Regions from separate parts of the Lentzea sp. NPDC058450 genome, predicted to be linked through region 2. Evidence: riboswitches for the same ligand, from Rfam matches in the RefSeq annotation. Region 2 holds a riboswitch; each other region holds the start of a gene.
The links. A riboswitch is a leader RNA that binds a small molecule or an ion and turns the genes downstream of it on or off. The one in region 2 is predicted to bind glycine.
Positions count from the first base shown of each region.

Region 1: another riboswitch for glycine. It lies ahead of gcvP (aminomethyl-transferring glycine dehydrogenase); the one in region 2 lies ahead of gcvH (glycine cleavage system protein GcvH).
Region 3: another riboswitch for glycine. It lies ahead of gcvT (glycine cleavage system aminomethyltransferase GcvT); the one in region 2 lies ahead of gcvH (glycine cleavage system protein GcvH).

Region 1 is NZ_JBHXLO010000008.1:131,365-133,622, reverse strand. Features, by position in the region: gene gcvP (aminomethyl-transferring glycine dehydrogenase) at 1-881, opposite strand, end outside; glycine riboswitch at 1,036-1,131, opposite strand; gene ACFWNN_RS15350 (Clp protease N-terminal domain-containing protein) at 1,188-2,156, opposite strand; gene ACFWNN_RS15345 (MerR family transcriptional regulator) at 2,244-2,258, opposite strand, start outside.
Region 2 is NZ_JBHXLO010000029.1:111,560-113,817, reverse strand. Features, by position in the region: gene ACFWNN_RS34730 (L-serine ammonia-lyase) at 1-580, opposite strand, end outside; gene gcvH (glycine cleavage system protein GcvH) at 607-990, opposite strand; glycine riboswitch at 1,051-1,144, opposite strand; gene ald (alanine dehydrogenase) at 1,369-2,258, shown strand, end outside.
Region 3 is NZ_JBHXLO010000006.1:134,993-137,250, reverse strand. Features, by position in the region: gene glyA (serine hydroxymethyltransferase) at 1-37, opposite strand, end outside; gene gcvT (glycine cleavage system aminomethyltransferase GcvT) at 52-1,146, opposite strand; glycine riboswitch at 1,243-1,337, opposite strand; glycine riboswitch at 1,338-1,428, opposite strand; gene ACFWNN_RS12245 (DUF3817 domain-containing protein) at 1,474-1,776, opposite strand; gene ACFWNN_RS12240 (hypothetical protein) at 1,791-2,171, opposite strand.

The DNA of each region.
Region 1 (2,258 bases), on a different contig from region 2:
ATGTAGCCGGCGTGCGGGCCGCCGAAGCCGATCGGCACGCCGAAGCGCTGGGTGGTGCCGACGACGACGTCCGCGCCGATCTCGCCCGGCGCGCGCAGCAGCGTCAGGGACAGCAGATCGGCGACGACGACGGCCTGGGCTCCGGCCGCGTGGATCTCCTCGATCAACGCCTTCTGGTCGCGCACCGCACCGGACGCGCCGGGGTACGACAGCAGCACGCCGAAGAAGTCACCGCCGAGGCCGAGGCCCTCGATGCCCTGCGACAGGTCGGCGACGACGATCTCGATGCCGAGCGGCTCGGCGCGCGTCTCGATCACGGCCAGCGTCTGCGGCAGCGTGTCGGCGTCGATGACGAACTTGGCGGACTTGGACTTGCCCGCGCGGCGCACCAGGGTCATCGCCTCGGCGGCGGCGGTCGACTCGTCCAGCATGGACGCGTTCGCGACCGGCAGGCCGGTCAGGTCGCCGACCATGGTCTGGAAGTTCAGCAGCGCTTCGAGACGGCCCTGCGAGATCTCCGGCTGGTACGGCGTGTAGGCCGTGTACCAGGCCGGGCTCTCCAGCACGTTGCGCAGGATCACGCCCGGCGTCACGGTGTCGTAGTAGCCGAGGCCGATCATCTGCGTCATCGGCCGGTTCTGGGACGCGAGCTCGCGCAGCTCGGCGAGCGCCTCGGTCTCGGTGGCCGGGACGGGCAGGTCCAGCACGAGGTCGCGTTCGTGGATGGACGACGGAACCGCGTGCTGTGCCAGTTCCTCCAGCGATCCGACGCCGATGACGTCGAGGATGCGCGCGAGTTCGGCGGGCCGGGGACCGACGTGGCGGTCGGCGAACGGGGTGCCGTGCTCGAGAGCGGCGAGCGGAATGCGGTCCTGCGTCATCAAACGCCTCCGGGGGATGGCTGCGGGCACACTGGTCCTGTGCCCTCCCCGCTCTGTCCGTACCCCGAGGGGCGCCTGAGAGGTTCACCCGTTGCGAGAACGGGCTTTCACCGTCGGCGGGACTCCCTTGCGGAAGTCCACTTTCCAGAGGCGTCTCGCTCTGGCGGTCCTGGATGCCTGAGAGGTTCCCGGGGAGGGACTTGCTCCTTCGGCGCCGGGCTCGGGGCCCGGACTCTCCCGCCTGAGTTCAGCGACTACCCGAGAAGAATACCCGCAGGCAGCCCGGGTAGTCGCTAGGGACGCGACCTACGTCTCAGCACGAAGACCGACGAGGGCCGCCGCGACCGGGTCGGCGGGGTCGTCGCGCACGGCCACGAGCAGGTGCCGGGTGCCCACGATCTGGTCGCCGCTGCGGGCCGCGACCAGCTTCGCGCGTTCCATCGCGCGTTCGACGGCGCCTCCGGCGGGCAGTGAGGTGCCGTCCACGCCCGCTTCGCGCAGGGCCGCCGCACCTCCCGACTCGAACTCGGGCTTGAGCCTGCGGCCTGCCACCGTCAGCTGGTGGTCGAGCGTGAGCACGGCCTCGACCAGGTCCCTCGACGACACGTCCCGGCGCCCGGCGACGGCCAGCCGGTCGGCCTCGTTGCGCACGGCGGTCAGCACCGGGCCGCCCAGGCCCTGGCCGCGCGAGACGAACTTGGTCAGCCAGCGCACGTACCCGCCGCCGGCCTCGCCCTCCAGTGCTCCCGCCTTGCGCAGCAACCAGACGGCGGGCGTCTCCTCGACCTCGGCGTACTTCCGCGTGGCGTCGGCCCGCACGGCCGCGGCGGTCTCGTCCACGTCCACACCGTGCAGGAACATCAGGTCGGCGACCCTCCCGGAGTCGAGCGACAGCAGCGCCAGCGCGAGGTGCGTCGTCGTCAGCACGCCGTCGCCCGCCTGCGCCACAGCGGCTCGCAGACAGGTCTCCAGCGCCTGACTGGCGGGCAGGAGGGTGTCGACGCGGGCGTGGTGGTGGGCGGCGCTCAACAGCGCCGTGACGTCCGGGTGGGACTCGGTGACAACGCCTCCGTCGTCGCCGGCCCAGTGGTCGGTGCCCCTGGCCATCGCCTGTGCCGTCAGCGAGGTCGTGCCGAGCTTGCGGCCAGGGCCGACGGTGTCGACCAGTGAGATCAGCAGGTTCTCGGTGCCGACGAAGCCGAACTCCAGCCGGAAGGCGCGCTGCACGGCTGCGGCCAGGACCTTGACGACCTGCGCTGAAGGGGTGTGCGTCATGCCGGAAACGCTAGGGAGCAAGGGGGTTGCGGCGCTGCTGCCGACCGGCCACTCAGGACGGCCAGTCGGCCACGATCAGCGGGACGATCAGCCGGTCGCGCG
Region 2 (2,258 bases):
TCATGATCTCACTGATCGACAGGCCGGTCTCGCGGCAGCGCGCGAGGAGCTGGTCGCCGGTCAGGAACGGGTGCGGCAACGGCGTGGTGTCCGGCTTGATGCGGTCGGTGCCCGACGCGTTCTCGTCGACGACGAAACCGCCGCCGATCGAGTAGTAGACGGCGTGCTCGACCGACTTGCCGCCGGCGAAGGCCTCGAAGCTCATCCCGTTGGGGTGCAACGGAAGTGACTTGCGGCGGTGCATGACGAGGTCGCGGTCGTGCGTGAACGCGATCTCGTGCGTGCCGCCGAGCCTCAGCCGTCCACTGGAGATGATCTCCTCGACGCGTTCCGCGGCGGCGGACGGGTCGACCTCCTCGGGGAGGTTGCCCTCCAGGCCGAGGAACACGGCCTTGGGGCTGCCGTGGCCGTGGCCCGTCGCGCCGAGCGAGCCGAACAGCTGGACGTGCACGCGATCCACAGTGGACAGCTGTGGGCCGAGCTTGTCGACGAACATCGCGGCCGCGCGCATCGGGCCGACCGTGTGCGAGCTGGACGGTCCGATGCCGACGGAGAACAGGTCGAAAACGCTGATCGCCACTGATCAGTCCTTCGTGGTGGTGGAGGTCAGTCAGTCTTGGTGAGCTCGGCGTACTTGGCCGCCGTGAGCAGGTTCTCGGCCGACTCGACGCGGACCTTGAACAGCCAGCCCTCGCCGTACGGGTCGTTGTTCACGATCGCCGGGTCCTGCACGACGGCGTCGTTGACCTCGATCACCTCGCCGGTCACGGGCGAGAACAGGTCGCTCACGGACTTGGTGGACTCGAGCTCACCGCACACGGCGTTGGTGACGACCTTGGCACCGACCTCGGGCAGCTGCACGTAGACGATGTCGCCGAGCGCGTCGGCGGCGTATTCGGTGATTCCGCAGGTCAGCGGGTCCTGGGTGCCCGGCGTCCAGTCGACCCACTCGTGTTCGACGGTGTAGAGCAGGTTCTCGGGGAACTCCACGGCGACTCCTCTGGCTGTGACGGGTCAGGACACTTCGCCCCCTCCGCCGTGCAGAGTTGCCTACCCCGAGTGGTCTTGCTGCCTGAGAGTGTGCGGGAGCTTGCCCCTTCGGCGCCCCGACTGCGTTCGTCGAGGTCTCTCCCACGCGGGTTCTGACGCTGACGCGCCGCGGCCGGTGTTCAGTTCTCGGCGCGAACGCTATGTGCGGCCCCCGCCGAGTGTCAACGCGGGAAGGTCAAGTGGAACGCGAACAACACTCAGGTCGCTCTGTCCTAACTGAACAACCGGAGGGTTACCGGATAGTGCGATCAGCACAGTGACATGACCTTGCGACTGGCCCACATTATGAGATGTCGGCCACCGAACGGAGGAGTCATCGTGCGGATCGCTGTTCCCCGCGAGATCAAGAACCACGAGTACCGCGTCGCTCTCACCCCTGCCGGTGCGCACGAGCTGACCAGCCGCGGCCACGACGTCTACGTCGAGCAGGGTGCCGGTCTCGGTTCCGCGATCACGGACGAGGAGTACCTCGCCGCGGGTGCCAAGATCCTCGCGACCGCCGACGACGTGTGGGCCGAGGGCGACCTGGTCCTCAAGGTCAAGGAGCCGATCGCCGAGGAGTACCCGCGTCTCCGCGCCGGCCAGACCCTCTTCACGTACCTGCACCTCGCCGCCGACAAGCCGCTGACCGAGGCGCTGCTGGCGTCCGGCACCACGGCCATCGCCTACGAGACCGTGCAGCTGCCGAACCGCGCGCTGCCGCTGCTCGCCCCGATGTCGGAGGTCGCGGGCCGCCTCGCCCCGCAGGTCGGCGCGTTCAGCCTGATGAAGCCCTCCGGCGGCCGCGGTGTGCTGCCCGGTGGCGTCCCCGGTGTCGCCCCGGCCCGCGTGGTCGTGATCGGCGGCGGCGTGGCGGGCGTCAACGCGGCCACCATCGCCGTCGGCATGGGCGCCGACGTGCAGATCCTCGACACCAACGTCGACCGCCTGCGCCAGATCGACGCCCAGTTCCAGGGCCGGCTGCGCACGCTCGCGTCCAACTCGTTCGCCATCGAGCAGGCCGTCCGCGAGGCCGACCTGGTCATCGGCGCCGTGCTCGTCCCCGGTGCCGCCGCGCCGAAGCTCGTGTCGAACACGCTGGTCGCCGACATGAAGCCGGGCTCGGTGCTCGTCGACATCGCCATCGACCAGGGCGGTTGCTTCGAGGACTCGCGCCCGACCACGCACGCCGAGCCGACCTACGAGGTCCACAACTCGGTCTTCTACTG
Region 3 (2,258 bases), on a different contig from region 2:
CGTACTCCGCGAGGGAAGCGTTGAACTGGTCGGACATCTGGAAGATCTCCCTTACTTGGCGCGCTTGTAGAACGGAAGGGCGACGACCTCGACCGGCTGCTTCTTGCCGCGGACGTCGACCAGCAGTGGGGTGCCCGGCTCGGCACTGGCCCGGTTCACGTAGGCCATTGCGACGGAGTAGCCGAGGGTCGGGGACAGCGCGCCCGACGTCACCTCGCCCACGACGTCGTCGCCGTTCAGGACCGCGTACCCGTGCCGCGGGGCACGGCGCTCGGGCGTCTTCAGTCCGACCAGGACCGAGTCCACATCGGACTCCGACACCTTCGTCAGCGCGTCGCGGCCCACGAAGTCACCCGGCTTGTCGAGCTTCACGACGCGACCGAGACCGGCGTGGTACGGCGTCAGCGACGTGGTGAGCTCGTTGCCGTACAACGGCATCCCGGCTTCGAGGCGCAGCGTGTCGCGGCAGCCGAGACCGCACGGCTTGAGCTCGTGCGCCTCGCCTGCCTCCAGCAACGCGGCCCAGACGGCGGACGCGTCGGCGGGGGCGACGAACAGCTCGAAGCCCTCCTCGCCGGTGTAGCCGGTGCGGGCCAGCAGCGCGTCGACGCCGGCGACCTTCGACGGGTACGAGGCGTAGTACTTGACCGTGGACAGGTCCGTCTCGGTGAGTCCGGAGAGGATCTCGACCGACTTCGGGCCCTGGATCGCGATCAACGCGTAGTCCGTCGACTTGTCGGTGACGACGGTGTCGAACCCGGCCGCGCGCTCGACCAGCGCTTCAGCCACCACTGAAGCGTTGGAGGCGTTCGCGACGACCATGAACTCCTCGTCGCCGAGGCGGTACACGATCAGGTCGTCGATCACGCCGCCGTCGGCCTGGGTGATCATCGTGTAGCGGGCTTTGCCGACGGCCAGCGCCGAGATGTGCCCGACCAGCGCGTAGTCGAGGGCCTGCCCCGCCTGCGGACCGGTCAGCACGATCTCACCCATGTGCGTGAGGTCGAACAGGCCCGCGGTCTGGCGCACCGCGTGGTGCTCCGCGAGCTCGGACGAGTAGCGCAGCGGCATCCGCCAGCCCGCGAAGTCGGTGAACATCGCGCCGAGCTGCTCGTGCTCGGCGTTCAGAGGCGTGAGGCGGGACATCAGAACGCTCCTCCAGGGTGCGCCGAAGAGCCGGACGCGGCCGGCTGAGGCATCAGAAGAATGACACGGTCCATCGGAGACTCCTCACTTGAGCGAGCCTCCCCCTCTGTCATGAGCCTGAGAGCTTCGCCACGACGAGCGTGACTTGCACCGTGGGCGAGGCTGCCGAGCAGCCTGCTTTCCAGAGTTGCCTTCGTCGTGCGGTACCTGTACCTGAGAGATTCCGGGGAGGAGTTGCTCCTACGGTGCTCCCATCGAAGGGAGCTCTCCCGCGCGACATCGACGGCCGTGTTCAGTTGGTAGCCCCAGACGCTAGCAGGCCAAACGTCACAGCGGCACGCCCTGCGCCGTCTTCTCGACCACCTTGCGCTCCGCCCAGAACGACAGGAACGGGATCGTGCCGGCGAGCAGCACCAGCGCCGTGCCCTTGATGGACCAGCGCAGCTTCAGCGCCAGGTCGACGGAAATCACCAGGTAGATGGCGTAGAGGAACCCGTGCACGGGGCCGACGACCTTCATCGCGCCACCCATGTCCGCGGCGTACTTGAGCACCATCGCCACGACCAGGAGCAGCAGGAAGACTCCGACCACGTAAGCCATGACCCTGAACCGGGTCAACGCACCCTTCATCTGCCCGCCTTCGCTCAACGACCGTCCCGCGCGTTGAGGTCCGCGAGCATGCGGTTGTAGGCCGCGAGCTCCGCGTCTTCGTCATCGTCGAAGTGCTCGACAGGCGCGGGTTTGACGGCGACAACCGTACTTTCCGGCCTCGGAGCGGATGCAACCGGCTCGGGTGAGAGAGCCTCGTCACGGCGTTCGCGGGCGAGCTTGCGGAAACGCCAGACCATGAAGAGGGGGAAGAGGCCGAAGAGCGGCCACTGGAGCACGTACCCGAGGTTCTGGAACGTGCCGCTGGCGGACTCGAAGCGCTGCCACTGCCAGTACGCGAGCCCGCAACAGACGATCAGCGCCGCCAGACAGGCGAACGCGATCAGCACACGTTGGGGAGTAAGGAGGCCGCGCACGACCTCCACACTACTTGGGTGAGGCCTCCCGCACGGAGGCCGCCCTTCGAGGGGAGTGGTTGCAGGGCTGCCGCCTCCGACAGCCCG